Regions from separate parts of the Marinobacter sp. UBA2498 genome, predicted to be linked through region 2. Evidence: riboswitches for the same ligand, from Rfam matches in the RefSeq annotation. Region 2 holds a riboswitch; the other holds the start of a gene.
What was found. A riboswitch is a leader RNA that binds a small molecule or an ion and turns the genes downstream of it on or off. The one in region 2 is predicted to bind glycine.
Positions count from the first base shown of each region.

Region 1: linked by a shared signal. The riboswitch ahead of B2W52_RS05605 (D-amino acid dehydrogenase) and the one ahead of B2W52_RS01040 (trimeric intracellular cation channel family protein) in region 2 are both predicted to bind glycine.

Region 1 is NZ_DDOI01000047.1:50,553-58,025, forward strand. Features, by position in the region: partial or broken gene B2W52_RS05600 (FGGY-family carbohydrate kinase) at 1-444, shown strand, start outside; gene B2W52_RS05605 (D-amino acid dehydrogenase) at 425-1,645, opposite strand; glycine riboswitch at 1,809-1,901, opposite strand; gene B2W52_RS05610 (DUF3336 domain-containing protein) at 2,007-3,098, shown strand; gene B2W52_RS05615 (putative bifunctional diguanylate cyclase/phosphodiesterase) at 3,223-4,929, shown strand; gene B2W52_RS05620 (condensin complex protein MksE) at 4,941-5,510, opposite strand; gene B2W52_RS05625 (hypothetical protein) at 5,503-6,903, opposite strand; partial or broken gene B2W52_RS05630 (hypothetical protein) at 6,896-7,473, opposite strand, start outside.
Region 2 is NZ_DDOI01000011.1:7,461-22,007, forward strand. Features, by position in the region: gene gdhA (NADP-specific glutamate dehydrogenase) at 1-80, opposite strand, end outside; gene rnk (nucleoside diphosphate kinase regulator) at 94-480, opposite strand; gene B2W52_RS01040 (trimeric intracellular cation channel family protein) at 799-1,398, opposite strand; glycine riboswitch at 1,439-1,537, opposite strand; glycine riboswitch at 1,538-1,623, opposite strand; gene B2W52_RS01045 (NADPH-dependent FMN reductase) at 1,842-2,234, shown strand; gene codA (cytosine deaminase) at 2,305-3,534, opposite strand; gene B2W52_RS01055 (PucR family transcriptional regulator) at 3,568-4,272, opposite strand; gene codB (cytosine permease) at 4,273-5,556, opposite strand; gene B2W52_RS01065 (acyl-CoA dehydrogenase) at 5,807-6,988, opposite strand; gene B2W52_RS01070 (acyl-CoA dehydrogenase family protein) at 7,031-8,185, opposite strand; gene B2W52_RS01075 (acyl-CoA dehydrogenase family protein) at 8,195-9,391, opposite strand; gene B2W52_RS01080 (enoyl-CoA hydratase) at 9,415-10,191, opposite strand; gene B2W52_RS01085 (AMP-binding protein) at 10,407-12,071, shown strand; gene B2W52_RS01090 (SDR family NAD(P)-dependent oxidoreductase) at 12,108-12,875, shown strand; gene B2W52_RS01095 (enoyl-CoA hydratase-related protein) at 12,921-13,703, shown strand; gene aliB (cyclohexanecarboxyl-CoA dehydrogenase) at 13,763-14,547, shown strand, end outside.

The sequences.
Region 1 (7,473 bases), on a different contig from region 2:
ATCGGGTTCGGGGACGTTCACACCCGTTCCCACATTTATCGCGCCATCCTCGAAGGTCTGGCCTACGCGCTCAGGGAAGGAAAGGAAAAAATCGAGAAGCGAAGCGGCGTGAAGATCAGGAAATTGCGAGTGGCCGGCGGTGGCTCACAGAGCGATGCGGCGATGCAACTCACCGCCGATGTGCTCGGGCTGCCGGCCGAGAGGCCTCACACCTATGAGACCTCCGGGCTCGGCGCCGCCATTGATGCCGCTGTCGGGCTAGGGCTGCATCCGGATTTCGACACCGCCGTGGCGAAGATGACCCGGGTTGGCGACGTTTTTCATCCCAACGAAGAAACCCGGGCTCTTTACCAGCGGCTGTATTCCGAGGTTTATCTGAAGATGTACCCTCAGCTTCAACCCCTGTACCGGAAAATCCGCGAGATTACCGGCTATCCCCGGTAACGCTCTCAGCGACCAACTCAGCGGTAATCGCAGAGAGCGTCCAGCCCAGGTGACCGTGACCGGTGTTGTAGAACACGGTCGGCAGGCGACCTGGCCCAACCCTTGGCATCATGTTCGGCAGCATTGGCCGCAAGCCGGCCCAGGGCACTACCTTGCGAGTACAGACTCCGGGAAAGCACTGCTCAACCCAACGGGTGAGCGGGCGGATGCGGTCGTCCTTGATATCGCGGTTGTAACCGCTGAACTCGGCGGTACCGGCAACCCGGAAACGGCCATCGCCCAGGCGACTGGTGACGATCTTGGTGGCATCGTCGAGCAAACTCACGGTCGGTGCCGCCTTTTGCGAGGCTTCGTCGTCCAGCTCCACGGTAATTGAGTAACCCTTAACCGGATAGATATTCACCCGGTCACCCAGCTTTTTCGCGAGTCCGCGACTGCCGACGCCGGCACAGATCACCACGCCGTCAAATGTGTCCCGGGACTGTTCGGTGCCATCGTGAGCGGTCACCCAGGCATTGCGCTCATCGGCGCTCAGCTCGGTCACCGTGTGGCCGTAACAGGTTTTTACGCCCAGCCGCTTGATGGCATCCGCCAGTCCATTGGTGAACTTGTGAATATCACCGGTGGAGTCACTCTCTGTGAAAAACCCGCCGTAATAGTTGCCGGCCAGGGTCGGCTCGATGGATTTCATTTCCTCCGGGGTCACCGACCGGCGCTCAAGGCCACCAGCCGCCAGCAGGCGCGATACTTTTTCAGCGTGATCAAACCCGGCCTTGTCCCGGTAGATGTGCAGGATACCCTGCTTCTTCAGGTCGAAATCGATGCCTTCTTCCTGCGCCCAGGCAAACAGGTGGTCACGGGCAGCAATGGCCAGGCGTGCAGTTTCCGTGGTGTTCTTTTCATACTGGGGAATGGCGGCAATGAACTCGGCGAACCAGCTCAGCTTGTGCCAGGACGGCTTGGGATTGACCAGCAGTGGCGCATCCCGGCGGGACATCCACTTGATGCCCTTCATCACGGTCTGCCAGTTGTTCCAGACCTCTGCGTTGGAAGCAGAGAGCTGTCCACCGTTGGCGAAGGAGGTTTCCATCGCCGCATAGCGATGCTTCTCGTAAACCGTAACGTCAAGCCCGCGCTTGGCAAGGGTGTAGGCCGTGGTAATACCAGTGATACCACCGCCAATTACTGCGATTCGCTTCATTCCAATCTCCGTGAGCGCCAAGGGTTTCCTCCCTGCTCGAAATGGCAGAAAGCACCCCTTCCGTCACGGGACCTGAGAGATTCACGAGCCGTTTTAACGAAAACGGTCGTTTGCTCCTTCGGTGTGCCGACTGACGCGATTGTCGACAGCTCTTCGGAAAGTATTCATGTCAGCGGTCCTTTTGCCTGAGAGTTTCCGGGGCAGTTGCTCCTTCGGCGCTGATCGCAAGGGATTCAGTCTCTCCCGCAGACATGTCTGATTGGTAATAAAACCCAACCCACGGGCCTAAACATAGCAAATAACCCGGAGCCAGGAAACCGGCCTCTGCACAGCTTGGGCCGTATGGGTTAAGGTAAAAGCCATGAAACACGCCTCGAAGACCCGCAAACAGCTCCAGCAGCAACTGGAACAGGCCCACGACTACGAGCAGTGGTGCGAGGCCGCTACCGCGCTCGATGACCTGGACGGGCTGCTGGCCTGGCGCGAGCAGGAAGAGACCGGGATGCTGCATGAAAGCCTGATGCGCAAGCACATGGGCCTCATGGACCATTGCCGGCAGAATGGCGACACACGGCGACTGATCCGGATACTTCAGGAGAGCCTATACCGTCACCTGGGCGAATTATCCAATCCCGACCTGTACACGGTGGCGCGCAGCGGCACCAACCGATTGGTGGGTGAATTCCTGGATGCCGTCGAGACGTCCATGGAATTCATTTGCGACCACCCTATTCCGGAGGTGACAACCGCCCGAAAACTGAAGATGTTTCAGGACGCCGAGCGGGTCTATGGTCGGCCAGCCCTGATGCTCAGCGGGGGTGCGGCCTTTGGTATTTACCATATCGGTGTTACCCGGGCGCTCTGGCGACAGGATCTGCTGCCGGATGTCATGGCAGGCTCCAGCATGGGTGCCATCGTGCCGGGTGCCATCTGCACACGGAACGACAAGGAACTGGCAGAGTTCTTTAACCATCCGGAACGGATTCACCTGAATGCGTTCCGCTGGCTCGGCGTCACGGAAGGCTTGAGGGCGGGCCATGCCATGGATCCGCGCCAACTTCAGGAGCATCTCCACCACAATCTGGGCAACGTCAGTTTCAAGGAAGCCTATGAGCACAGTGGCCGAACTCTGAATATCTCCGTCTCCCCCACCCGCACCCAGCAGAAGCCACGGCCACTCATCGAGCAGGCCTACGCCATGACCAGTCAGCAATACCTCGGGGACATCAACATCCATTTCCCGCCCAGGGCGTCCCTTTACCGAAAGGTCCTCTCCAACCCGACCCCTGAAGATCTCGAGATGTATATCAATCTCGGTGAACAGGCCACATGGCCACGGCTTGCCATGATCAAGGACCAGACCAGGATCAGCCGGGCATTCGATCGCTGTATCGCCAGGCTGGAGCAAGAGCTGGAGCAGGAAACCGCAGAGCAGACTGCAACGCCGCTCTAAAGACAGCACCGCCCTACCGATCAGTAAATCAACTAGATAACCCCGGGATCCCGAACTATTCTCACTTTATTGCATCATCGCTTTGCGGTGCGTTCATCGCTAACCAAAAGGATGCTGACCCGCAATGGATATGAGACAGGGAATTCGATCGGCTACCGAAGACAGTGAAAACAGGTTTTACGAACTGATAGAAAGTCTGCCCATGGTGGCTGTCCAGGGCTATGACAGGTACCGGCGGGTAATATATTGGAACGAGGCAAGCACACGCCTTTATGGCTATTCGCACGAGGAAGCGCTCGGACAGTTATTGGAGGACCTGATCATCCCCGATCACATGCGCAACGCTGTGATCGACGCGCACCGCAATTGGCTTGAAAAAAACATCAGCATTCCCTCCGACGAACTTGAACTGAAACACAAAGAAGGACATCTGGTTCCCGTTTACTCAAGCCATGTGATGATCAAACAGGAAAGCGGGGCCTGTGAGATGTTCTGCATCGACATAAGCCTCGAAGAGCAGAAACAAGCCAGAGACGAGCTTTATCGGCGCGCGAGTTTTGACGACCTGACGGGATTACCCAACCGGCATTTCATGGAAGCCGAGTTGTCGAGCCGACTGGATGAGGCTGATCGCCTGCAACAGGAATTAGCGGTCGTTTTTATCGATCTGGACAATTTCAAAATCATCAACGATACCCGTGGCCACCATCATGGTGACAGTCTCCTGAAAGCGGTGGCCGAAACCCTGAGGGGCGAACTTCGAGGCGGAGACCTGTTGAGCCGCTTTGGCGGAGACGAGTTTGTCTTGCTGATCTTCGATTTCGAAGGCCCTGAAGGTATTCATGAACTTGTTTGTCGGTTGATAGACGCTCTGGAACACAGAGTTCATCTGGAAGGCGACTGCTACCAGGTTACCGCCAGCTTTGGCGTGAGCCTTTTTCCGCACAACGGAACCACCGTGGCTGAGCTGATGGGCAATGCAGACGCCGCCATGTATCAGGCCAAAGAAACCGGCAAGAACGGCGTGTGCTTCTACACCCCGGATATCAATGACAGGCTGGTCAGTTATCAGGAAATCACCAACCTGCTCAGAGACGCCTTGAATAACGATGGCCTCGAATTGTTTTTCCAGCCCCAGATCAGCCTCGCGGATCGCACATGCGACTCCTGCGAGGCGCTTCTTCGTTGTTTTCACGGTCAATCCCGGGCAGTTTCACCAGCCATTTTCATTCCCGTGGCTGAAAAGTCTGGCCTCATCAACCGGATAGGCGAATGGGTAATCGAAGCAGCCTGCAAGCAGCTCGACGCATGGCAGGATACCCCTCTGAAAAACCTGCGGGTTGATATCAACCTGTCGGGACGACAGCTCACCAATCCACACCTTGCGAGCCATATTCTCGAAACAGTGGAACGTTACAATCTTCAGCCTAACCAGCTTGGGGTGGAGCTGACTGAGAACGAGGTTTTCGGCACCGATGAAAGCCAGACAAAACAACTGGAAAAACTGAAACAGGCGGGTGTGCACATTTCGATTGATGACTTCGGTACCGGACACTCCTCTCTTGTCTATCTCCGAAAACTCCCGGTTTGCGGAATAAAAATCGACAGGAGCTTTCTGCAACATGCGATGCAGAACAGCGCCGATATGGCCATCATGGAGGCAATGGTTACCGTTGGCCACAGCCTGGGCCTAAGCGTGCTGGTCGAAGGTGTTGAGACGGATGAACAGGCCCAATTGGTCACCGAACTGGGTTGTGATCTCGCTCAGGGTTTTCTCTATGCCAAGCCCATGCCGGCAAACAAAGTTGAAGAATTCCTGACCAGCTTCTGATCAGGAAAACACTACCCTTGTTCAAACTCCCGAACCAGCTCCTGCAGAAAATACAGCCCCGCCGAACTCAGGAAACAGCGCCCCGCACCCGCGCGAAACAGCAGATGGCGTTTTTCCAGGTAATCCAGCGCTTCCGGCACGCCCTTTTCAAAACGGGCTGCACGCAGAATTTCCTGATATTCCTCATCGCTAGCCAGGGAAGAGAGGTCTTGCTCATTCAACCCGGCATCGGGCCGGCCAAGGTATTCAAGATCCCGACCGCTGCGTGCGAAATAACGCCCGATCAGCAGCAGGATTACCTGCACCCGGAAGGCGTTCTCATCGTGCTCTTCGTTCTCCTCTTCGCTGCTTTCCTTGAGAAAGAAAAACGCGCCGGTTTCGTTGAACACCAGCTCACTGCCCAGGTGCTCATAGAAGGTCCGGAAATGGGACAGATGGTTATAAAGCAGGTTGTAGAGCGGATTGGCACGCAACTCGGAGCGGTTGCCGTCCCACACATCACGCACAATCACCCGGCCGGCCTGGAATTCCCGGTAGATTGCGGCGCTGTGGGCCGGGAGGATTTCTTCAAATTCAGACATTCTGTTGCTCCAGGCGACGCTTTCGGTAGACAAACTGTTCACTGTCGGATGACTGATCGAGGATTCGGAAGCGATTGGTAGTCACCACCTGCAAGCCCTCGGGGGGCGAGTTTACCAGCCGGTTCAACGCCGCCAGCAGGTCCGGGAAGCGATAGCCGGGGATAAACCCGTCCAGGCGCCCGTGAAGCTCACGTACCAGATCGGTTGTTGGCCGCAGCTCCAGGGTTTCCAGCCATTGATACAGCTGGTTGATGCGCTGGACATCAATCCGGGTATGGCGACCACTGCCATCCACTTGCTGCAGAACCGGCACTTCAGCCTTGCGTCGGAGGTCGTTCAGGCGCAGCTCCAGTTCGCTGAACAACAGCTGGTAGTAGCTGGACGATTCACCGAAGGCGTAGTGTTTCGGTCGTTGCTGGGCCCGAAGGCCGATCAGAAAACCGGTGCTGCGGGCAAAGTCTCCACCTTCCAGCCATTTTCGTTTCAGGCTGAGGGTCTCGGTTTCCCCCTTGAGTTCCTGCAGCTTGCCGTAGAAATGCTCCATGGCGTTGTACTGGACCATGCCCTGGCGCGTCTTGCGCAGGAAGTGCTCCACCTCCTGGGCCACCGCCTGAATGGGTTTGTACAGGGCGTTCAAACTAATGGAGGAACGGAACAACTGATCTGCCAGGCTGTGATCGCCGTGATTTTCCAGCAACCGCACCATCGCTTCCAGGGTTTCGAACAGGTTGCTGCCATCCGGCAGCCGCGTATCCGGGTTCAAAAACACCAGGGTCGGCTTGATGTGGCGCTCGTACAGGGTAACGATCTGCTCAAACAGGTTCTGGCGGAACTCAAGGAATTTCTGGGGCGCCCGGCTGGCGTCGCCGGAGAGATCCGCAAGCTGCGCACTGATGGTCTGCATGCGCAGGACATTCTGGCGCAGCAAACCGATGAGCTGGCTCACCCGCTCGTTCAGATCATCCCTCAGTTCGGTGTAGTCCGGATCGGCGTCGCTGAAAGAGCTGGTCTCGAGCCGATTGCGCACGTCCCGAAGGGTTACAAGATGGCCGCGAAGCCGAGCATCCGTCAGTTCCTGGTACAGCGACGCGTTGCAGGCACGCATCAGGTTGATCAGGGCATCCTGAAACACCAGGCGCCGCTCACCTTCGGCCTTGATGATGTCGATCACCAGGCCGCTGCGGAACAGATTGTCGGTATTCAGCGCAAAACGCACCCGATCCCGGTCGGCGTTGCCAAGGGTGCGGGTATAGTCCATCACCTCGGCCACCAGATCGCTCTCACGGATATACCGGGCTTCGTTCCGGTCCATCCGTTCGATCATCCGGAACAGGATCTTCGGGTGCTCGAACAGCAGCCGGGTGGTATCCAGGGTGCTGAACCGTTTACTCATCCACCTGCTCCATCAGGCTAGCCTGGGTCTGATCAGCCCAGTGGCTCATGGCCTCGCCGTTGGTAAAGCCCTCCGCTCCACCCCAGAACACCAGGGTACGTTGCGGGCTGTAAGGCTTCGCGGTGCGCATCTGCCCTACTTCCAGGTGTCGGCCGATCAGGTAAATCACTTCCGCGCTGGCGCTATGAGTGGCGGCAGAGAACAGGTTGAAGCCCTGCTTGCGTAACCGCTCCAGCAGCGAGGGCATCTGGCTGATGTCCACGCTGGCCAGCTCATCCAGCACCATGGGGAACGACAATTGAACGCCCGGGTACAACACCCGTTTCAGCAGCCGGTACACCAGTTCCAGATTGATCAGGGCCGTGGTGGAGGTGGACTGGCCCTTCTTGTCGAGGCTTGTGGCGTTTTCCTTCCGGGTTCTGTAGGAAATGCCGGTGATCACCTTGTCCATGGTCAGGCGCTTGCTGCCGCCCTCCCCGAAAAAGTCCGCCACGAACACCCGCAAACGGTCATAAAACGCGTCCGACTGCAGCTGGTTGCCATAGGGGTCGATGTTGTTCGCTTCTTCCA
Region 2 (14,547 bases):
GCCTGATGAAATTCAGGTTCCGCGGGATTTCTCAGGACGACCTGCTCATACAGCTGGTCAAGGGGGGCTTTCTGGTGCATGCATCTTCCTCGTTCAGTTTGCGTGAGTCACATGGATAATTTTCAGACGCAGCTGGTTCTTTCCAGCCAAAGGCCAATCAATACGATCGCCTACCCGAAGACCCAGCAAGGCTGCACCCGCCGGAGCCAGGACGGATACACACTCCTCGCTTCCGTCTCGCGGGGTCGAGTACACGAGTCTCTTCGTGTACTCGGCGTCGTTACTCTCATTTTTAAAATGGACCAGAGAATTCATGGTGACGGTGCCGGAAGGCAGCTTTTCGGCATCAACCAGAGTTGCTCTATCAAGCTCGAGCGCAAGCGCTTCGGCTGTTTCAGTGCCATGTAGCTGTTTCTCCAACATCGCAGATAAACGATCAAAATCCTGTTCTAAGACATAAATAGCTGGACGTTCGGACATACCGACTCCTATAGGCCCGCAAGGCAAGGTTCAGTTAGGGGATGTGTTCAGAGGGTTTCGCCGAATTCGACGAGGGATTCGACGAATTCAGCGAAAGGAATGGCAAATACGGCGAGGCCCGGCAGCCAGAAATGCCGCCGCTGATAAAACGGAATGGATGAAGTAAAAACCGGTTTTCATTTTGAAACTCAGCGACTCTGAAAAAGGAAAAATCTTAGCAAGCTACGTTAGCTCAGTTCACGAGGAAATGAAACGATGAAAAGGTCTGAGGCTAGACCATGCCCACAATTCGAGGGCTTTCTCAAACCCACATCGCGCTCATTCCCAGCGTGTCTGCGAATAGCTGAATACTGGCAACGACAACCCCCAGCGAATGGCCGCCATACGCAGAAGCAGCCCGAGACTGAAAGCGGCCAAAAGAGTGACATTCTCGCCCACCCCTTGGCGAAGCAAGGTCAGGTACAGGAAAGCCACCATCAGTGAAACGCTGGCGTAGAGTTCGTGGCGCAGCACCTGCGGGGTGCGGTTACATAAGATATCCCGGATGATACCGCCAAAGATCCCTGTTGTGATGCCGGCCATGACCACCACCACGGTGTCATAGCCCAGCTTGAGCGCGACATTGCAGCCAATAACCGTAAAAGCCACCAGACCTATGGCATCCAGAACCAGAAACAACTGATGCAGATGCCGCATGAAGCGCGCAATCACGATGGTGACCAGGCCACCGGTAATGGTCATGTAGATATAGCGAGGGTGCTGGGTCCAGGTGACTGGGAAATTACCCAGAAGAATGTCCCGGACAGTTCCGCCACCAAGGGCGGTAAAAAACGCAATTACAGCGACACCAAACAGATCCATGTTCCTCCGCCCGGCGGTGAGGGCTCCCGACATGGCTTCGGCGGTAATGGCAATCATATAGATAGAGGTCAGCACACAGGACTCCTGAGTTTCTGTGGCCTCTCCCCCTGTCCCTGATACCTGAGAGTTTACAGAGCCTGGCTCTGCTTGCCCCTTCGGTGGACTGCGGTGGCAGTCGCTCTCCAGACGGCGTTAGATGATGCTCGCAGTACCTGTGCCTGAGCGTTTATGGGAGTTTGCGCCTTCGGCGGGGCCAACGGCCCACTCTCCTGCGAGACCGGGCATTATAGAGAGATAGGAAGCTAACGTCGAGCGAGGCGGCGGGCTGATAGGCTCAGAATTTTTGACTAATTCTTACTGGTTACTCCGTTATCTTTTTGAAGAGGCGCCCTTTATGCTGCTTTTCCAAGCAGACATTCCTACACGGATTCACTAAGCAGCCTTCGACGGCTTGTGGCCGCTATCTAAGGACACCCCATGAAACTACAAACCATCCTCGCATGCAGAAATATGAGCATGAGCACACCAAAGCCTGGTCAGCGAGCGTAAATAAGGCAGATGCCTACGTCTTCGTCATTCCCGAGTACAATTTTTGCCCGCCGCCATCGTTCACGAACGCGTTGAACTACGTCTACAACGAGTGGAACTATAAGCCTTGCGGGTTTGTCAGCTACGGCGGTGTTTCCGGTGGACTCCGTTCAGCCCAGGTTGCCAAGCAGCTGGTTACTACGCTGAAAATGATGCCGATGGTGGAAGGAGTAATGGTGCAGATGCCGTGGGAGAAACTGGATGACCAGCGCAACTTCCTCCCTGCCGAGCATCACACCGGCTCTGCCAATGCCATGCTGGACGAAATGGCGAAATGGGCAACGGCCCTGAAGTCGCTACGCTGAACACCAGAGTAGTTGAGCAGATTCCCCGGTTAGCAAACCGGGGAATCTGTAGCTTCTACTTCAACGGGCATCAACCCTGCCGGTTTATCAGAACACGGCCATCACGAATAGACGCGGCAACCGGCAACTGGCCCAACAGCACCTCGTAGGGCGACTGCCCCTGCAGAACAACACAGCGAGCCGGAAGTCCCTCCTCGATGCCGTATTCGTCCAGATCCAATGCTGCAGCACCGTTGTCGGTGATCAGCTCCAGCGACCGATCAATCCAACCCATGCCCAGCATGTGGCAGGCGTGCAGGCCTACGTCCAGGGTACGGAGCATGTTGCCGTTGCCCAGTGGATACCAGGGATCGCGGATGGAATCCTGGCCGAAGGCCACCTTCAGTCCCGCATCCAGCAGTTCCGGAACCCGGGTCAGGCCACGACGTTTCGGATAACCATCGAAGCGGCCCTGCAGGTGCAGGCTTTCGGTGGGCATCGACAGGAAGCGCAGGCCGGATTTCTTCAACAGGCGGAACAGCCGGCTGCAGTAATGGTCGTTGTACGAGCCCATGGCACAGGTATGGCTGGCGGTGACCCGTGAGCCATAATCCAGCTTGAGCGCCTCGGCAGCGAGCACTTCCAGGAATCGGGATTCGGGATCGTCGATCTCGTCGCAATGCACGTCTACGAGAAGGTCGTTTTTGTGGGCCAACGCCACCAGCCATTGAACCGATTCAACGCCGTAATCTCGAGTGAATTCGAAATGGGGAATGCCACCGACCACATCGGCCCCCAGACGAACCGCCTCTTCCATCAGCTCCTTGCCCTGGGGAAATGACCAGAGACCTTCCTGGGGAAAAGCGACAATCTGCAGGTCTACTGTGTCAGCCATACGCTCACGCACTTCCAGCATGGCCTTCAGCCCTGTCAGCTTGGGGTCCGTCACGTCCACGTGGGTGCGGACGTGCTGAATGCCGTTATCGGCAAACAGCTTCAACGTCTGTTCGGCCCGACCGATCACGTCGTCGTGAGTCAGGCTGGCTTTGCGCTCAGACCAACACTCGATACCTTCAAACAAGGTACCACTCTGGTTCCAGCGTGGCTCGCCGGCGGTCATGGCCGCATCCAGGTGGATGTGCGGCTCCACGAAAGGAGGAGCGACCAGATTTCCGCCGGCGTCCAGCTGGTTCTCGGCAACGCTTTCAGTCGCATCCTGCGCCGTGACACTGCTGAATTTTCCATCGGTGATGGTCAGCCGGAATAACCCCTCACGGCCCTGCAACCGAGCATTGGTAATAGCGTTCAGATTTTCACTCATAACATCTCCACACAGATTTTCCGCTGGCTTGAATCATGGCCGCGACAACAGATGGGCCAGCACCAGGGTTTTGAAATATTCATTCGGTTCAGACTCCGGAGGCATCTCCGCGACCAACCGATTCATCCGGTTCCGGATGGTATTTCTATGGCAGCCAAGGGCTTCAGCCATGGCGCACTGGTTTCCACGCTCCTGAAGCCATACCTCCAGGAGATCTCGACTACTGTCCAGCAACCCGGCTTCCACCTCAGGCAGGTACTGCCGGATAAGTCCTTCGAGCTGATGACTGCCGATACCGGCTATCAGCGCCTCCGCCAGCCCGCCTTCCCGGGGCTCTTGCGACCGCTCCGATGCGACAATCGCCCGGGCGATGGTTTCGGTCACATCCACCATTGGCAGCGAGTAAGGCTGCTCAAACAACGGCATGGCCAGCTCATCCGCCAGACGACTTAACATGGCCGGTAGCTGCCCGATGTAGGCATCGCCGGTCAGCACAACCAGCCCCGATATACCGCAGTCCCGACCTTCATAGAGGCACTCGGCCAGATTGGCCGGGCTGCGGTGGCGGCTGATACCGGTGACAAATACCAGCTCGCCACCCCTGACCCAGTTGCTGAAAGACCGGTTCTCCGCCAGATAAGGCCAGCGTACCGTGTTGTCTGCGCCGGAACTCCCACCCCGCAGATGGATGGCCCCGAGGCCAGGGAGTTCCGGAATGTCCCGGCACGTCAGGGCCATTTACACCGCTCCCAGAACCTGGGCCCGGCGATCACGCACAGCCTCACTGACCACAAGCACTACACCATAACTGGCCGCGGCAACCAGTACGCCAACAATCGGCGCGATCCATGGCGAGGTATAGGCCGCTGCCGAGCCTATGGCATAGGCCGCCAGCCCGGGAACGTTGAACGCGGGCAGAGTCGCCGTTTCGAGTGACGGATACTCGCGTTTGTAGCCGATGAAATAACTGGCCATGATGACGCCGCCAATGGGCGGGATGAAGGTTCCAAGCAACACAAGGAACGGGATAAGCCATTCATACATACCCAGAACAGCCAGCACTGTACCGATAGCGGCACCGCCCACTGTGACCAGCTTGCGCCGGCGGGTCCGAATCATATTGCAGCCGGCCACGGCAAAGTTGTATACGGTATTATCCTGCGTTGTCCAAAGATTCAGGAAGAGCATGAGAATACCCAGGGTCGCCAGCCCCTGCGCCACCATGATGTCGACGATATCCGCCTGCTGGTAAACCAGAGCACCAAAGGCGCCAATCAGCGTCATCAATCCATTACCGAGGCAGAACGCCAGTAGGGTCGCAATGACCGCCGTTTTTCCGGATTTGGCAAAACGGGTCCAGTTGGTAGCCTGGGTGCCTCCACTTACGAAAGTGCCGAACACCATGGTAATAGCAGCAGCTACGGTCATTTCGTCTGAGGGGGTAATGGCGAGTAATCCCGAAAATCCACCGGCGTCCGAGGTGGCGATTGTCATACTCACCGCTACCAAAATAATCATCGCCGGCACCGCAAAGCGGGACAGCATTTCCAGCCCCTTATAACCAATGAACGCGGTAATGCAGAAGCCGAAACCGAACACCACCATCAGCGGCGTGGTCCAGCTCTCGGGCAAGCCCGTCAGCTTGACCAGGAGAATGGCCATGGTAGCCGTACCCCAGGCGTACCAGCCGATCTGGGTAAAGCCCAGGATGAAGTCGGAGAGTTTGCTACCCAGCTCACCGAAGGTAAAGCGGGACATCAGTGCCGTATTCAGCCCCGATTTGGCAGCGATATATCCGAGAATAGCGGCATAAGCACCCAACAAAAGGTTACCGGCTGCCAGCACCAGCAGCATCGTTGAAAAATCGAATGCAACACCGATACTGCCGCCCGCCCACATGGTGGCGGTGAAAAAGGTGAAGCCAAGCAGAACCAGGCCCATGGACCAGATACTGCGACGCTGAGCCATCGGCACCGGGCTGAGCGGATAGTCCTGTTCCTGAGGGGTTACTTGTGAGGTCATAGCCTTGTCTCTCTTTGATGAAAACACGAGAGAAAGATGGCAACGTCTGTGCCATGTGGTCCTCACGACCATGATTTGAGAGAGTGGATGACACCTGACCTGTGCACTTTGCACAATCACACCAGGTCGGGATGTCGTCGCATCCCGGGTTCGCCCTGACCTGGTGCAAAAAAGCAGGCCAACGCTCATTTTAGTGCAGGACTGCCCAAAGACCAGACCCTGCAATACCGGCAATCCTGGATGAGAATGATTAAAAGAACGCCTGAATCCCGGTCTGGGCTCGACCCAGAATCAGAGCGTGCACATCGTGAGTGCCTTCATAGGTATTCACCACTTCCAGATTCACCAGATGTCGCGCCACCCCGAATTCATCACTGATTCCGTTCCCCCCGAGCATATCCCTGGCCAGGCGGGCAACATCCAGGGCCTTGCCGCAGGAATTGCGCTTCATGATCGAAGTGATCTCGACGGCAGCCGTGCCCTCATCCTTCATCCGACCAAGACGCAGGCAGCCTTGCAGGGCCAGGGTGATGTCGGTCTGCATATCTGCCAGCTTTTTCTGGATCAGCTGGTTGGCCGCCAGCGGCCGACCGAACTGCTTGCGGTCCAGCACATACTGGCGAGCGGTGTGCCAGCAATCTTCGGCGGCACCCAGAGCACCCCAGGAAATACCGTAGCGGGCGGAGTTCAGGCAGGTGAACGGCCCCTTCAGCCCTCGCACGTCCGGGAAGGCGTTTTCTTCCGGCACAAAGACGCCGTCCATCACGATTTCACCGGTGATCGAGGCCCGCAGCCCTACCTTGCCGTGAATGGCCGGGGCACTCAGGCCCTCCCAGCCTTTCTCAAGCACAAAGCCGCGAATTGCGCCGTCGTCGTCCTTGGCCCAGACCACGAACACATCAGCGATTGGGCTGTTGGTAATCCACACCTTGCTGCCGGTCAGGCGGTAACCGCTGTCCACCTTGCGGGCGCGGGTCGCCATGTTGCCAGGATCGGAGCCATGGTCTGGTTCGGTCAACCCGAAACACCCGATCCATTCTCCGGAAGCGAGTTTGGGCAGATACTTCTGGCGGGTTTCCTCATTACCGAATTCGTAGATGGGCACCATCACCAGAGATGACTGCACACTCATCATGGACAGGTAACCGGAATCCACCCGCTCCACCTCGCGAGCGATCAGGCCATAACACACGTAATTCAGGCCGCTACCGCCGTATTGCTCGGGAATGGTACATCCCAGCAGGCCTGTCTCGCCCATTTCCCGGAATATCTCCGGGTCGGTCTGTTCGTTGCGGAAGGCTTCCAGCACCCGGGGCCGGAGCTTACTTTCGGCAAACTGGCGAGCACTCTCGCGCACCATACGCTCGTCTTCGGTCAGTTGCTGGTCCAGCAACAGCGGGTCTTCCCAGTTGAAACTTGCTTGGTTGGCCATGTTGGTTGTCTCCGTTTGTTGATCTTGTCTTGGGGCGGGTGGTCAGGCCAACTGCTGTGAAGCCTGCCGGGGCACTTCCAGCAGGGCCGAATACTGTCCGAGGTGGAAGTCGTCATCCCCGAACTGATGAGTCAGCATCAACAGGCGCTTGGCGTGGTGGGCCAGTGAATATTCCCAGGTCATACCAATACCGCCGTGCAACTGGACAGACTGCTCGGCAATCAGCTGCGACGCCCGGGCCACGGTGAACTTGGCAGCAGCAAGCCGTCGGCTGCGACTTTCCGAATCCGGGTCGTCTGCCACACAGGCTGCAAGAATGGTCATGGAGCGCGCCAGCTCAAGTTCGCCGCGCATTTCCGCCATCCGGTGCTGGAGCGCCTGAAAGCGGCCAATCGGTGAGCCGAACTGCTGGCGCGTTTTCAGATAGTCCAGAGTCAGCCGGAAGGCCTCCTCCATACTGCCCACCGCCTCGGCGCACTGCGCGGCAACCGCACGGCCACGCTGATAGGCCAGCGCAGGCGCGGCCTTACCCGCCGGCCCGAGCAGGCTATCCGCCTCAACATAGACATCCGCCAGTGCAAGATCACAGGCCCTTGGGCCGTCTATGCAGGGGTAGCCGGTGCGCGAAACACCCTCAGCCCCCGGGTCCAGCAGAAACAGGCTTACGCCTTCACCATCACTCATCCGGGCAGCGACCAGAATGGTGTGGGCAAGCTCGCCGCCGATCACTACCCGCTTGCGGCCGCTCAGACGCCAGCCCCGTTCACAGGGCACCGCCTGGCATTCAATCGCCTCCGGATGGTAGTGGCTACCTGCTTCCTCGTCGGCCACCGTCAACAGACGCTCGCCTGCCGCCACTGCCGGCAGAATCGACTGCCGCTGTTCGGCGGAACCCAGTTGCTCAACCAGGCCGGCAGCATAAATCTGGGAATGCAGGTACGGCTCAAGACACAGGCCCCGGCCGAGCTCCTTCATCACCAGCATGTTTTCCACGCCGGTGCCGCCAAAGCCTTCGTACTCGGCAGCGATGGGCACCGAGGTAATGCCCAGCTCTGACAACTGGCGCCAGAACTCCGGGCTGTAACCCCGGGGGCTTTGGTAAAATACTTCACGCTGCTCAAAACTGTAGGTATTGCGGACCAGACGCTCGACCGTATCCGCCAGCATCTGTTGCTCTTCGTTCAGTTCAAAATTCATAGTCCCCTCCTACAGTTCCAGAACCAGCTTGGCGATGATGTTCTTCTGAATTTCGTTGGACCCGCCGTAGATAGACAGCTTGCGCAGATTAAAGTACTGGCTGGCCGGCGACGCGCTGTAATCCTTTTGCTGCGGCCGCGGCTTCAGCTCCGATTCCAGCTCCGGTTCCAGGAACGGCAGCGCGTTCGGCCCGAGTGCCTTGCGCATCAGGTCTGTAATCGCCTGGCGGATCTCCGAACCCTGGATCTTCAGCAACGAGCTCTCCGCCCCTGGCACCCCACCATCGCGGGTGGCGGCCAGAATGCGAAGGGTGCTCATCTCCACCGCCATCAGGCGCATTTCCAACTCGGCGATCCGGGCGCGAAACAGGGGATCGTCAATCCTTGATTGGCCGGCCACCGTCTCGGCACTGGCAATCTGCTTGAGGTGTGACAGCGCCGCTTTTGACTGGCCGATACCGGCCTGGCCAGTACGCTCGTGGGTGAGCAGATACTTGGCACAGGTCCAGCCCTTGTTCTCCTCACCAACCAGGTTTTCAACCGGCACCCGAACGTTGTCGAAGAACACCTCGTTGACCTCGTGTTCACCATCCAGGGTGATAATCGGGCGCACAGTAATGCCTGGCGTATCCATGTCGATCAGCAGGAAGGAGATGCCCTCCTGCTTCTTGGCGGAAGGATCGGTGCGAACCAGGCAGAAGATCCGGTTGGCATGTTGGCCCAGGGTGGTCCAGGTCTTTTGACCGTTGACCAGGTAATGATCGCCATCCCGCTCGGCGCGGGTTTTCAGGCTGGCCAGGTCGGAGCCGGCGCCGGGCTCGGAATAGCCCTGGCACCACCAGTCCTCGCTGCGCAGAATCCGCGGCAGGTAGTAATCCTTCTGGGTCTGGGTGCCGAACTTGATGATTACCGGTGCCACCATGTTGACGCCGAACGCCACCAATCTGGGCGCTCCAGCGGCGGCGCACTCCTCGTCAAAAATGTGCTTCTGCACCACGGACCAGTCGGTACCGCCATGCTCGACCGGCCAGTTGACGGCATACCAACCCTTCTGGTTAAGAATCTTCTGCCAGCGCTGATGATCCTCTTTGGCAAGTCGACGGCCCAGACGGACATTCTCTGCAAGGTCGGCCGGCAGATTCTGTCCCAGAAACGCCCGCACCTCACTGCGGAAAGCCAGCTCTTCGGGGGTGAAATGAATATCCATAATCGCTCCTGAGCTTGTAAAGGTTAACGGTGCTTCCACTGGGGCTGACGTTTCTCGAGAAAAGCAGTCATACCCTCGCTTCGATCCTCGCTGGAAAAACTGGACCACAGCAGCCGGCGTTCGTATTCAACGCCCGCTCTCAAAGGGGTCTCGAACGCCTGATTAACCGCATCCTTGTTGATCATGGTGGCCATCTGCGAATAGCCGGCGATTTCCCCTGCTACCGCCATGGCCGTATCAAGCAGATCGTCAGTTGGCACGACCCGGCTGACCAGACCACTGCGCTCAGCTTCCTGCGCATCCATCATTCGACCGGTCAGGCACAGGTCCATAGTCTTGGCCTTGCCAATGGCCCGGGCCAGCCGCTGGGTACCACCGGCTCCGGGCAGGGTGCCAATCTTCACTTCCGGCTGGCCGAAGCGGGCGTTATCGGCGGCAATCAGTAGGTCACACATCATCGCCAGTTCACAGCCACCGCCGAGTGCCAGGCCGGCCACCGCGGCAATCACCGGCTTTCGGCATCGGGTCACGGTTTCCCAATTGGCGGAGATGAAGCGCTCACGGTAGGCCCGGGAAAAGTCCAGGGCATGGACTTCGGCAATATCCGCGCCGGCGGCAAAGGCTTTCTCGTTGCCGGTAATGACAACGGCGCGGATGGCCTCATCCGCTTCCAGGACTTCCAGAGCGGAAGTCAGTTCGTTCATCAGCGCGTTGTTCAACGCGTTGTAGACCTCTGGTCGGTTGAGTCTGACCAGGGCCACAGCGTCGTGCTTTTCAAGCAATATATTGCTGTATTCCATAACCATCTCCGCTAACAGATTTTTTCTTATTACTTCTTCATGAAGCCCATGTAGGACTATTTGTCCGATTTCTAGAGGCTACACCCGAATATTTTTTAAGGCAACATATTGACATATTATTTTGAGAAGGCGTATGTTGAAACTGACAAGGCAACGACCTGCTTATGCGGGCTGGCCACCCAACAAAAACAAACCGGACACAACAGGTGAATCAGATGGATACAGGCATCACTCTCAATCCGGAACGCCGTGACGCCATGCTGGAAAGCGGCGCCTGGAACGACAAACTCATTACCGACTACCTGGATCAGGCAGTCGCCAGCACTCCAGACCGGGAAGCCATCGTCGGCTACCAGGTCACCAGCGACACCCGCACCGCCCTCACTTATCGGCAACTCAATAACAAAGTCACCCGCATGGCGGCCGGCCTGGCCGGCATGGGCATCGGTAAAGGCGACGTGGTGGCCTGCCAGCTACCGAACTGGTGGCAGACCACCGCCCTGCATCTGGCCTGCATGCGCATCGGCGCGATTCTGAATCCGCTCATGCCTATTTTCCGGGAGCGGGAACTGCGCTTCATGCTCAAGCATGGCGAGGCCAAACTGCTGGTAATACCAAAGGTCTTTCGTGGCTTTGACTACGAGGCCATGATTGACGGTATTCGGGGGGAGCTGCCGGATCTCGAAACCCTGCTGGTCATCGGGGGAGAGGGCGAGCGTAGCTTTGAACAACGTCTCACGGAGACCCCCTGGGAAGAAAAGCAAGACACCAAGGCCCTGTTTGCCGAGCGCCAACTCACCGCCGACGACGCCATCCAGATCCTTTACACCTCCGGTACCACCGGCGAACCCAAGGGGGTCATGCACTCCTCCAACACCCTGTTTTCCAATGTGCGTCCTTACGCCGACCGCCTGCACCTGAGCTCGGACGACAAGGTGTTAATGGCCTCCCCGGTGGCCCACCAGACCGGCTTCATGTACGGCATCATGATGCCCATTTACCTGGGCACCACCGCCATCCTCCAGGACATCTGGGACGCAGACTACGTCTGCAAGGTGATTGCCGCCGAGAAGCCGGCCTTCACCATGGCCGCCACACCGTTCCTGGCGGATCTGGTGAAAACCGCACCCAAGCACGAGGGCGAACTGGATTCCCTGCGGATCTTTGTCTCAGCCGGCGCCCCCATCCCAAGTGCCGTGGTGGAACAGGCCGGCAAGGTTCTGAAGGCAAAGATTGTCTCGGCGTGGGGCATGACCGAAAACGGCGCGGTCACCATGACCTGCCCGGAAGATCCCGCCGAACGTGCCAGCCAGTCCGACGGCAAGGCCCTGCCCTTCATGGAAGTGAAAGTCACCGACTTCCAGGGCAACGAACTGCCTGCCGGTGAGGAAGGCAGCCTGCTGGTTCGGGGCTCCAGCCTGTTTGTCGGCTACCTCAAGCGCCCCGAACTCTATGGCGTGGACGAAGCCGGTTGGTTCAATACCGGGGACCTTGCACGCATAGACAAGGACGGCTACATCCGCATCACCGGCCGCACCAAGGATGTGGTCATCCGGGGCGGTGAGAACATTCCGGTCGTGGAGGTGGAGAACCTGCTCTACAAGTTCCCCGGTATTGTCGATGTCGCCCTGGTGGGCTGCCCGGACGAACGCCTGGGTGAGCGCCTGTGCGCCTACGTCACCCTCGACGAGAACGCCACCGATCTGACCCTGGACCAGGTCAAGGCCTATCTGACCGATCAGCAACTGTCCAAAAACTACCTGCCGGAATATCTGGAAGTGATCGAGGCCATGCCTCGCACCGCCTCCGGCAAGATCCAGAAATTCAAACTGCGGGAACAGGCGAAAGAAGTGCGCCTGGAGCCGGCCAAACGCGCCTGACCCGACCCATTACTCTGAGCAACAGGAGAACAACCGATGAAAGGTCTTAACGGAAAAACAGTCATTGTTACCGGTGGTGGTGGCGGCATCGGCCGCGCCGTATCCCTGCGCTTCGCCGAAGAAGGCAGCCTGGTTGCGGTTCTGGACCGTGACGAAGCCACAGCCCAGGCCACGGTGGACCTGATCACCGAAGCCGGTGGCAAGGCCCGCGCCTACGCCGCCGATATCACCAATTATGCGGCTATTACCGAGACGGTGGCGGCTATCGAAAGCGATCTGGGCGTGCCCACGGTGCTGGTCAACAACGCCGGTTTCGACCGCTTCATGCCGTTCCTGAAAACCGAGCCCAAGCTCTGGGACCAGCTGATTGCAGTGAACCTCACCGGCGCCCTCAACATGCACCACGTGGTGCTGCCGAAAATGATCGCTGCCGGTGGTGGCAAGGTCATCAACGTGGCCTCCGACGCGGCCCGGGTGGGCTCCTCCGGCGAATCCGTCTACGCCGCCTGCAAGGCCGGCCTGGTGGGCTTCAGCAAGACCGTGGCGCGGGAACTGGCCACCAAAAACATCTGCCTTAACGTGGTCTGCCCCGGCCCCACCGACACCGCGCTGCTCAAGGGCGTGGCGGAAACCGCTCCGAACCCCGAGAAACTCCTGGAAGCCTTCCGCAACGCCGTGCCGATGAAGCGCCTGGCCCAACCGGAAGACTACCCCGGCATCATCGCTCTGCTCGCCAGTGACGACGCCAATTTCATTACCGGTCAGGTGATCAGCGTGTCCGGTGGCCTGACCATGGCCGGCTAAGCGCCCCTTTCCACAAATCAAGACAACGAATCAGGAGCACGCACCATGAACTACGAAGACATTCTCTACGATGAATCCAACGGTGTCGCCACCATCACCATCAACCGCCCGGACCGTTACAACGCCTTCCGCGGCCAGACCTGCATGGAGCTGCTGGACGCCTTCAACCGCGCAGGCTGGAACAAGGACATCGGCGTCATCGTGTTCACCGGCGCTGGCGAAAAAGCCTTCTGCACCGGCGGCGACCAGGGCGCCCACGAAGGCCAGTACGACGGCCGCGGCCTGATCGGCCTGCCGGTGGAAGAGCTTCAGCGCACCATTCGCGAAGTGCCCAAGCCGGTGATCGCCCGGGTCAACGGCTTCGCCATCGGCGGCGGCCACGTGCTGCACGTGATCTGTGACCTGAGCATCGCCTCGGAAACCGCCATCTTCGGCCAGGTCGGCCCGAAAGTCGGCTCGGTCGATCCCGGTTTCGGCACCGCTTACCTGGCGCGGGTCGTCGGTGAGAAGCGCGCCCGGGAAATCTGGTACCTGTGCCGCAAGTACAATGCCCAGCAGGCGCTGGACTGGGGCCTGGTGAACGCCGTGGTGCCGCCGGAGCAACTGGACGAGGAAGTACAGAAGTGGTGTGAGGAAATCCTGGAGAAGAGCCCCACTGCTCTCACCATTGCCAAGCGCTCGTTCAACGCCGATAGCGACAACATTGCCGGTATTGGAGCCCTTGGGATGCAGGCCCTGAGCCTGTATTACGACACGGATGAGTCCAAGGAAGGTGTTAACGCTTTCAAGGAAAAGCGCAAACCGGACTTCCGGAAATTCTACAAGTAAGCGGACCGCTCCGGTGGTCTCAAAGGCCACCGGGTCACAAACAATGCCCGGAGAACACTATGAATTTCGGATTCAATGAAGAACAGAACGCGATTCGCGAGGTTGTGGCCCGCTTTAGCGCCGAGGTGCTGGCTCCGGGCTATCGCAAGCGGGACCAGCAAGGCGTCATCGAAAAGGATGTCATCCGCCAGCTCGGCGAAATGGGGCTGCTCGGTGGCGAACTGCCCGAAGAATTCGGCGGCAGTGGCATGGACTGTGTCACCAGCGGTCTGATCATCGAGGAAATCTCCAAGGGGGATTTCAACGTTGGCTACATTCCGCTGCTGACCTCCCTGAATGGTCAAATCATTGCCAGCCACGCTGCCCCGGACCTGGCGAAGGAGTGGCTGCATGGCATGACCAGCGGCCAGAAAGTGGCCTGCATCGCCCTGACCGAACCCCACGGCGGCTCCGACGCCGCCAACCTGCGCCTGAAGGCGGAGAAGAAGGGCGACGTTTACGTACTTAACGGTGAGAAAACGTCCATCTCCATGGCCGACCAGGCCGACGTGGCGGTGGTGTTCGCCCGCACGGGCACCGTGGAACAACGGGCCTCCGGCATTAGCGCTTTGCTGGTGCCCATGGACAGCCCGGGCATCACCACCACCCGATTTGAAGACAACGGCCAGCGCGCCATCGGCCGCGGCTCCATATTCTTCGACAACGTGGAAGTGCCGGCCCACAACATGATGGGAGACGAGGGCAAAGGCTTCAAACAGGTCATGCAGGGCTTCGATTACAGCCGCGCGCTGATCGGCCTGCAGTGCCTGGCGGTGGCCCAGCAGTCCCTGGATGAAACCTGGCA